Regions from separate parts of the Streptomyces sp. NPDC088766 genome, predicted to be linked through region 2. Evidence: riboswitches for the same ligand, from Rfam matches in the RefSeq annotation. Region 2 holds a riboswitch; each other region holds the start of a gene.
What was found. Region 2 has a riboswitch for cyclic di-AMP ahead of ACIP5W_RS00735 (NlpC/P60 family protein). Riboswitches for the same ligand answer to the same signal wherever they lie in the genome.
Positions count from the first base shown of each region.

Region 1: linked by a shared signal. The riboswitch ahead of ACIP5W_RS20650 (transglycosylase SLT domain-containing protein) and the one ahead of ACIP5W_RS00735 (NlpC/P60 family protein) in region 2 are both predicted to bind cyclic di-AMP.
Region 3: linked by a shared signal. The riboswitch ahead of ACIP5W_RS05235 (M23 family metallopeptidase) and the one ahead of ACIP5W_RS00735 (NlpC/P60 family protein) in region 2 are both predicted to bind cyclic di-AMP.
Region 4: linked by a shared signal. The riboswitch ahead of ACIP5W_RS28530 (transglycosylase family protein) and the one ahead of ACIP5W_RS00735 (NlpC/P60 family protein) in region 2 are both predicted to bind cyclic di-AMP.

Region 1 covers NZ_JBIVKQ010000014.1:79,534-81,726, forward strand. Annotated here, with positions in the region: cyclic di-AMP (ydaO/yuaA leader) riboswitch at 717-897, shown strand; gene ACIP5W_RS20650 (transglycosylase SLT domain-containing protein) at 903-1,385, shown strand; gene ACIP5W_RS20655 (HAD family hydrolase) at 1,453-2,193, opposite strand, start outside.
Region 2 covers NZ_JBIVKQ010000001.1:162,420-164,612, forward strand. Annotated here, with positions in the region: gene ACIP5W_RS00735 (NlpC/P60 family protein) at 1-767, opposite strand, end outside; cyclic di-AMP (ydaO/yuaA leader) riboswitch at 818-985, opposite strand; gene pcrA (DNA helicase PcrA) at 1,217-2,193, shown strand, end outside.
Region 3 covers NZ_JBIVKQ010000003.1:4,586-6,778, reverse strand. Annotated here, with positions in the region: gene ACIP5W_RS05245 (dihydrofolate reductase family protein) at 1-686, shown strand, start outside; tRNA gene ACIP5W_RS05240 (tRNA-Met) at 753-826, shown strand; cyclic di-AMP (ydaO/yuaA leader) riboswitch at 1,133-1,292, shown strand; gene ACIP5W_RS05235 (M23 family metallopeptidase) at 1,300-2,193, shown strand, end outside.
Region 4 covers NZ_JBIVKQ010000025.1:41,204-43,396, forward strand. Annotated here, with positions in the region: gene ACIP5W_RS28525 (transglycosylase family protein) at 1-1,006, shown strand, start outside; cyclic di-AMP (ydaO/yuaA leader) riboswitch at 1,211-1,393, shown strand; gene ACIP5W_RS28530 (transglycosylase family protein) at 1,397-2,119, shown strand.

The DNA.
Region 1 (2,193 bases), on a different contig from region 2:
CCCGGACCCTCCCGGGCCCTCCCGGCCGCAGCCGTCGGACACATCCTCCCCGCCGGCCCCACGGGGCCACGCAGCTGCGCATCCGCTCGCCCTCCCGCCATGAGACCGCCACGAGGACCTCCGCATCCGTCTGCCCGACGGAACCCTCCCGTACGCCCGCGCGTGGCGCCCACCGACGGACGAGCCCGCGCCGGCCGCTCCTGGAGCACACCCCGGTCCGGCTCCGCGACCGCACCGCGGCACGCGACCGGCAGCGCCGCCCCGGCGCGCGAGCCACGGCCACACCGCCGTACGCGTACACCGCCGTACACGTGGACGCGCACGGCGACGGCGACCGCGAGGACCTGCCCGGCTCCGGCACGCGCCCGCACACGGCGGCAGCGGCAAGGCGGCGTTCCACGAGATCCGGCGAAGGCTCACCCCACGCACGCCCCTTTAAAAGGGACTTGGCGCTCAATGACCGTTTTACCCCTCTTGTGGACGCTGGTGAGTTGGCTCACTGCGCGCACATACGGCCGACCCATTGCGGAAGTTGTGATTCCGCTTTGCCCGTCGGTGAGTTGACGCCCGGCGAACGCAAAGGATCAAGCAGGCATAAGCCACTGATCAAGGTCAATAGGTGTCATCTGTGAATCCGGCACTTGTTCCGGACATGCGCTCTCGCATACGTTCCCGGCCTGTCGGGCAGACGCCTAATCCTGCCGCCGCCCGGCACCCATCGACCGACACTCACGCACGGCAGGAGCGGGGGACCCAGGTAAGTCGCCGGACCGTACGTCACGCACGTGCCGGGCCGGCTCGGGGTGAAGTCGCGTCGCCGCACCCCTGCGGCGGCCGGCCGGGCACTTTCCAGTCCGAACCCGACAGCTCACCTCGCAGGCGCCGGAGAGGAACCTTTCGCCATGCCTGCCGCCGTTCAGCACCGCCGCACCCGCCTCGCCCGCACCCTCGCCGTCGCCGCCACCGGCGCCGCCGCGCTGGCCCTCCCGCTCATCGGCTCGACCAGCGCCTCCGCGGCCACCACGACGTCGGCCACCACGGCCGCCACCACCACGGCCGGGTACACCAACAACCTCGACGGCTGGATCCGCGAGTCCCTCGCGATCATGGCCGAAAAGGGCATTCCGGGCACCTATGACGGCATCTACCGCAACGTCATGCGCGAGTCCTCCGGCAACCCGAACGCCATCAACCTGTGGGACTCCAACGCGGCCGCGGGCATCCCGTCCAAGGGCCTGCTCCAGGTCATCGACCCGACCTTCGCCGCGTACCACGTGGACGGCACCGCCTTCGACCCGTACGACCCGGTCGCCAACATCACCGCCGCCTGCAACTACGCGGCCCACCGGTACGGCTCGATCGACAACGTCTTCGGCGCCTACTGACGGCCGCTCCCGCCGGCCCACCGGGGGGGGAGGGAAACGAAGGCCCCGGTGACAGGGCCCCGCCGGACTAGGGAAACAGTCTTTCGAGGACGACGGCCACGCCGTCGTCCTCGTTCGACGTCGTCACCTCGTCGGCCACCGCCTTGAGTTCCGGATGGGCGTTGGCCATCGCCACGCCGTGCGCCGCCCAGTCGAACATCGGGAGGTCGTTGGGCATGTCGCCGAAGGCGATCGTGTCCTGCGGCCGCAGCCCGAGGTGCTCGGCCGCCAGGGCCAGTCCGGTCGCCTTGGTGACGCCGCACGGCTGGAGCTCCACCGTGCCCGGCCCGGACATCGTGACGGTGGCCAGCGAGCCGACCACCGAACGGGCCGTCGCCGCCAACTCGTCGTCGGACAGGGTGGGATGGCGCAGCAGAACCTTGCTGATCGGCTCGCACCACAGGTCGTCGCGCGCTCCGACGCGCAGGGCCGGCAGCGTCGGGTGCGGCATCAGATAGCCCGGTTCGATGAGCGTGAGCCCGTCGACGCCGTCCTGGTCGACCGCCGCGTACACCTCGCCCACCTCGGCCTCGATCTTGCCGAGCGCCGTCTCGGCCAGCTCCCGGTCCAGGGCGACCGACCACAGCAGACGGTCCGCTCCGGCGTCGTACAACTGCGCGCCCTGTCCGCACACCGCGAGCCCCCGTCCGCGCAGGACGTCCAGCAGCGGCCGTACGCGGGGGGCCGGCCGGCCGGTCACCACGAGGTGGCGGGCGCCTGCGGCCGCCACCCTCGCGAGCGCGTCGAGCGACCGGTCGGAGAAGGTGTC
Region 2 (2,193 bases):
GACGTGGAGGGGGAGTTGGAGGGGGACGACGAGGACGTCGACGTGCCGGTGCCCGCCGGATCCGGCGAGCCGGCGCTCTCCTGCTGCGCGGCCGCCTGCGCCGCCTGCTGCTCGGCCAGCTCGGCGGCCTTGCGGGCGGCCTCCTGCCGCTTGCGCTCCTCGATCTTCGCCAGCCGCGCCTTCTCCTCGGCCGTCAGCTGCGACAGCAGCGCGCGGGCGGAGCCCAGCTTCTTCTGGACGGCGGCCTTGGCGGTCCTCAGGTCGTTCTGCGAGTCGGTCAGCGTCTGGAGGCTCCGGGAGGCCTCCTGGCGCTTCTTCATCGTCTCCGCCTGGTCGGCGAAGTAGTCGTCCACCGCGCCCTTCTGGCGGTCGGTCACCCGCCCCATCAGCTGCGTCTGGTCGAAGTAGTCCTGCGGGGAGTCCGCGAGCAGGAGGGTCGCCGTGTCGGGGGCGGAGGCGCCGGTGCGGTACTGGGCGGCGGCGTAGGTTCCCAGCTCCTCGCGCGCGTCGTTGAGCTTCTGCGCGCGCTGCGCGACGTCGTCGAGGAGGGTGTCGACCTTCTTGCGCTGCTTGGTCGCCTTCTCCTTGGCGGCGTTGTACTTCTCGGTGGCCGACTCCGCCTGCCGGTAGAGGTCGTCGACCTTCTTCTCGACCTCCTCCAGGCTCGGCCTGTCGTCGGTGGAGGGGGCGGCGTTGGCCGTCTGCGAGAGCAGGGCCACCGAGGTGAGGGCGGCGGTGGCGAGAGCGGGCGTGCGGATGCCCGCCATGCGCGTGCTCGCGGTGCGCGGCTTGCGGTGCTGCGACGCCAAGGGAGGCGACTCCTTCCATGCTCCGCCTACCGGGTTAGCTGTCGGGTTCGGGCGAATGCTTGGAAGGGTTGCCCTACGGCTCTGCTCCCGCAGGAGTGAGCCGATTCACCCCAAGTTCTCGGTGGGTCCCCGGCTCCGGCTGCCGCGGGGCACACCGGACTCGGCGGAGGCCGCGCGGCCCGGCGAGGTTCGCCGGAAGGGGTCGAGCGGCCTGCCCGGCACGGTAGCCAACTGGTGTGGCCCCTGTGAAGGTTGGTGGGTGATATGCCCGATACATTTTCGTGACCTCCGGACGTTTCGCCGTTCGCGGTCACCGACGGTGCAAGGGGCGCCCCGGTCGGTGAGGGGCCGGGATGTTTCCCGGACGGCCTCGGGTTGTCGGTGGGGCGGCCTAGACTCGGAGAGCGATGAGCAGCCTCTTTGACGACAGCTTCCTGGCGGACCTCCAGGCCCCCCGCGGCCACGACGAGGAACCCCCGCCGCCGCCCGAGGACGATCACTCTCCGGAACCGGTTCCGGACGATCTGTTCGGCGGGAAGTTCGACGTGCCGCCGGACCGGGACACCCACTACCGCGACGGCGCCCCGCGCCCGCCGATCGACGCGGCGGCGCTCCTGGAGGGGCTCAACGAGAACCAGCGCGCAGCCGTCGTCCACTCCGGCACCCCGCTGCTCATCGTCGCCGGTGCCGGCTCGGGCAAGACGCGCGTGCTGACCCACCGCATCGCCCACCTCCTCGCCGAGCGGCACGTCCATCCGGGCCAGATCCTCGCGATCACCTTCACCAACAAGGCCGCGGGCGAGATGAAGGAGCGCGTCGAGCAGCTCGTCGGCCCGCGGGCGAACGCGATGTGGGTGATGACCTTCCACAGCGCGTGCGTGCGCATCCTGCGCCGTGAGAGCAAGCGGCTCGGCTTCACCTCGTCGTTCTCGATCTACGACGCCGCCGACTCCAAGCGCCTGATGGCCCTGGTCTGCCGCGACCTGGACCTCGACCCCAAGCGCTACCCGCCCAAGTCCTTCAGCGCCAAGATCAGCAACCTCAAGAACGAGCTGATCGACGAGGAGGACTTCGCCGCCCGGGCCGCCGACGGCTTCGAGAAGACCCTCGCGCAGGCCTACGCCATGTACCAGTCGCGGCTGCGCGAGGCGAACGCCCTCGACTTCGACGACCTGATCATGACGACGGTCAATCTGCTGCGCGCCTTCCCCGACGTCGCCGAGCACTACCGGCGCCGCTTCCGGCACGTCCTCGTCGACGAGTACCAGGACACCAACCACGCCCAGTACGCCCTGGTCAGGGAGCTCGTCGGGTCCGTCGAACAGCCGGTGGACGCACCGCGGAACGCGCACGACCTGCCCCCTGCCGAGCTGTGCGTCGTGGG
Region 3 (2,193 bases), on a different contig from region 2:
TGGTCGAGGGCGGCGGCACGATCCACACCCAGCTCCTCCAGGAGGGCCTCGCCGACGAACTCCAGCTCGTCCTGGCCCCCCTGTTCGTGGGCGACCCGCACGCACCCCGGCTGTTCGGCCCCGGCGGCTACCAGGGCGGGCGCCTGCGGCTGACGGGGACCCGGCGCATCGAGGACGTGGTCCTCATGTCGTACGAGCCCACCGCACCCGGTACCGGGCTGCTCCCCGCCGCAGCCGACCGGCACTGGCTGGCCCTCGCCTGCGGGCTGGCCGCCGCCTGTCCGCCGTCGCGGACCGCGTTCAGCGTCGGCGCGGTCGTGGTGGCGGCCGACGGTACGGAGCTGGCGCGCGGCCACTCCCGCGAGGCGGGCGACCCCGTCGTCCACGCCGAGGAGGCGGCCCTCGCCAAGACCGACCCCGCCGACCCCCGGCTGGCCGGCGCGACCGTCTACAGCAGCCTGGAACCCTGCGCCCGGCGCTCCTCCCGGCCGGCCCCGTGCGCCCGTCTGATCCTCGACGCGGGCGTGCGCCGGGTCGTGACGGCCTGGCGGGAGCCGGACACCTTCGTCGCCGACGCCGACGGGAGCGGCCTGCTGGCCGCCGCGGGCGCGGACGTCGTCGTCCTTCCCGAGTACGAGGAGCGGGCGAAGGCGCCCAACGGCCATCTGCTCCGCCGGACCCCCTGACCGGTCCCCCGGGTCCGACCGTGGTTCTGGGCGTCCCCCGCATGGCGTAGACTGGTGTCACACCGACGCGGGGTGGAGCAGCTCGGTAGCTCGCTGGGCTCATAACCCAGAGGTCGCAGGTTCAAATCCTGTCCCCGCTACTCAATGCCGAGGGCCGGAATCCCGATCAAGGGATTCCGGCCCTCGGTGCGTCAGGGCGACCCTTCCCGTCACGTACGGTCAACGCGTCGGAGCCCTGCGCACAACATCTGAGACACCGTCAAAAACCCGGTGACCCCTGAACCGTTCGGGCGGCCGGTCAACTCGCCCGTTTTTCACCGCTCCTGGGCTGAAAGTCCAGGCCATGAATGTTGTTGATCAAGCCGAACGGCTTGGAATCCCGCCCCCGCGTCTATTAACGTTCGATAACGCAGCGCGGTCGTCCCAGCCGTCACAAGAGGCGGCTCCGTGCGCACGCGCCGAATCCCGCAAGGGAACCGGGGAACCACCAACTTGGGGTGAATCACGCGGAAGCCGCCGTACAGTCACGGCCGGTATACGCGCGTAGGAGACCTTCCCGCTCCGAACCCGTCAGCTAACCCGGTAGGCGACGGAAGGAAAGGAGTACGCCCGCGTGGCGTCCAACCGGCCTGCCCCAGAAGCCCCCGCCGTGCCCGGCCAGCAGACCTTCGGCTACGGCACCTACCGCACCGACGAGGGCCCCTGGGAGGAATGGAACCCCACCGCGGACTCCATTCGTCCGGTGCGCGGCAAGCACCGCGTCGCCAAGCAGCGCGGCGGACTCGCCCGCAGCTCCACCGTTCTCGGCGTCGGCGTCATAGCCGCCGTCGGCGGCGCGGGCATGGCCAGCGCCAACACCGGCAAGTCGCCCGTCTCCATCTCCATGCCCGACCTCCCCTCGGTGGGTTCCCTCATCTCGGACGACGACACCCCCGAGGAGACGGCGCCCGCTCTCAGCACCTTCGGCGCCTTCGGTACCGAGGCCGTCGCCGCCGACAGCGCCGACAGCGGTGCCGACGCCGGAGAGGCGCTGCGCAACCGGATCATGGCGCAGGCCGAGTCGCAGCAGACCCAGGTCGAGACCAAGGCGCAGGAGGCCGCCGAGGCCGCCGCGGCCAAGGCAGCCGCCGAGGCCGCAGCCAAGGCCGAGAAGGAGGCCGCGGCCAAGGCCGAGGCCGCCAAGAAGAAGGCCGCCGAGGAAGCCGCCAAGAAGGCGGAGGCCGAGCGCCTCGCCGAACTGGCCAAGCAGTACGCGCTGCCGACCTCCTCGTACACGATCACCTCGACCTTCGGTCAGGCCGGCGCCTACTGGTCCTCCGGGTACCACACCGGCCTCGACTTCGCCGCCCCCACCGGCACGCTCATCAAGGCCGTGCACAGCGGCACCATCACCTCCGCCGGCTGGGACGGGTCGTACGGGTACAAGACCGTGCTCACCCTCGAGGACGGCACCGAGATCTGGTACGCCCACCAGTCCTCCATCGGCGTCAGCGTCGGCCAGAAGGTC
Region 4 (2,193 bases), on a different contig from region 2:
TCAGGCTCCGGCCCTCCTCGTCGCGGCCGGCGTGACCGGCTCCGCGATCGCCATCCCACTGCTCGGCGCCACCGGTGCGAGCGCTGCCGACGGCACGGTGTGGGACACGGTGGCGGAGTGCGAGTCCGGCGGCTCCTGGAGTGCCGACCAGGGCAACGGCGAGTACGGCGGCCTGGCGCTGAGTCAGGAGGACTGGGAGGCGTACGGCGGACTCGACTTCGCCGAGCGCCCCGACCTGGCCAGCCGCAACCAGCAGATATCCGTCGCGCAGAAGGTCCTCGCCGACCAGGGCGTCAGCGCCTGGGGCACCTGCGGGCTGACGTCCGGGCTCAGCAAGGAGAACGGGGCGGGCAACCTGGACACCGGGGTGGCGGACGACTTGTCCGGTTCCTCCGTGTCGTCCGGCTTGTCCGACCTGTCCAAGGGGTCGTCCGGCTCCTCGAACTCCTCGAACTCCTCGGGTTCCTCAGGCTCCTCCGGCTCCTCGGGCGGCAAGGCGGCGTCGGCCTCCCCGTCGACCGAATCCTCCACGGATGCCACGGACGAGACCTCCCCGTCCGCTTCGTCCTCTTCCTCCGGAAAGCCGGACAGTTCCTCGGAGTCCGATGCGTCGGCGGACGTGGACGCGGGCACCTCGCGGACGGGTGACAGCTCACCCACGGCCACCCCTGAAGTGGACGACTCGGACAAGTCGGTCCAGGAGGCGGGCTCTTGGAGCCTCGTCGACACCGGCTCCCTCGCCTCCGGCCGCCACCGCGGCACCTCCGCCGACGAGGCCGTGCCGGACGGCACCGCCACCGCCTCCTCCGGCCGGCACGCCGCGGGCGCCTCCGGCGGCGCGGTGGGCACCTATGTCGTGCGCGACGGCGACTCCCTCGTCTCCATCGCCGACTCCCTTGGCCTCGAAGGCGGATGGCGCGCGCTCTACGCGGAGAACAAGGACGCCATCGGCGCCGACCCGAACAACATCGCTCCCGGTCAGACGCTCGACACAGCGGTGGAATAAGGCGGAAAAACGGGAAAAACAGCGGGAGTTCACGTCACGCTTCGCGCCGAATGTCCGGTTTGGTGAAAGTGTGGGATGAGTCTCAGAAGCCGTGATCGTCTTTGAAATTCCGCCGAGGGCGTGTCTACGGTCGTGACCGCTCGGCAACCCGAGCCCCGGCTGTCGCAACGCCGAATCCTGCCAGTGGCAGCCCGGGAACAGTCGTCGCGTCAAGCGCCGTAGGCAGGAGCGGGGGACCCAAGGTAAGTGCCGTACCGGTCGGTCGACCGGAACGGCTCGGGGTGAAGCCACGCCTTCCGGGGAGCAGCGCTCCCGGGCGGGAGTGGCCGGGCAACTCACACGGCCCGAACCCGACAGCTCACCTCGCAGGCGTCGGTGAGGGGATCCACCATGCTGTTTTCCGCCAAGGGCAAGCACCGCCGTCCGTCCAGGGCCACCCGCGCCGCCGCGCTCGCCGGCGTCACCGGTGTCGCCATCGCCGCCCCGCTGATGGCGGCCGGCAACGCCTCCGCCGCCACCGCCTCCGAGTGGGACGCGGTCGCCCAGTGCGAGTCCGGCGGCAACTGGTCCATCAACACCGGCAACGGCTACTACGGCGGCCTGCAGTTCTCCGCCTCCACCTGGGCCGCGTACGGCGGCACGCAGTACGCCTCCACCGCCGACAAGGCCTCGAAGTCCCAGCAGATCCAGATCGCCGAGAAGGTCCTCGCGGGCCAGGGCAAGGGTGCCTGGCCGGTCTGCGGCGTGGGCCTGTCCGGCGCCGCGTACAACGGCGGCTCGGCCTCCACCGGCTCGGCCTCCACCGGCTCGTCCGCCGGCGGCTCCTCGGCCGGCGGCTCCTCGGAGACCACCACCCGCTCCACCGAGAAGCAGAGCGCCTCCCGCTCCGCCGAGCGCCCGGCCGCCAAGTCCCAGAAGACCGTCACCACCCCGACCGGCAAGAAGGTCAAGAAGGGCGACGGCGAGTACAAGGTCGTCACGGGCGACACCCTCAGCTCCATCGCCGAGGCGCGGGGCGTCAAGGGCGGCTGGGCCGAGCTGTTCGAGCTGAACAAGGACATCGTCCAGGACGCCGACCTCATCTACCCGGGTCAGCAGCTGCACCTGAAGTGACATCCGGCCCTCGGCCGGACCACAGCCCCCTCACGGCCGAGGCCGTCACGCTGAAGGCCTCGTGAGGGAGCCCC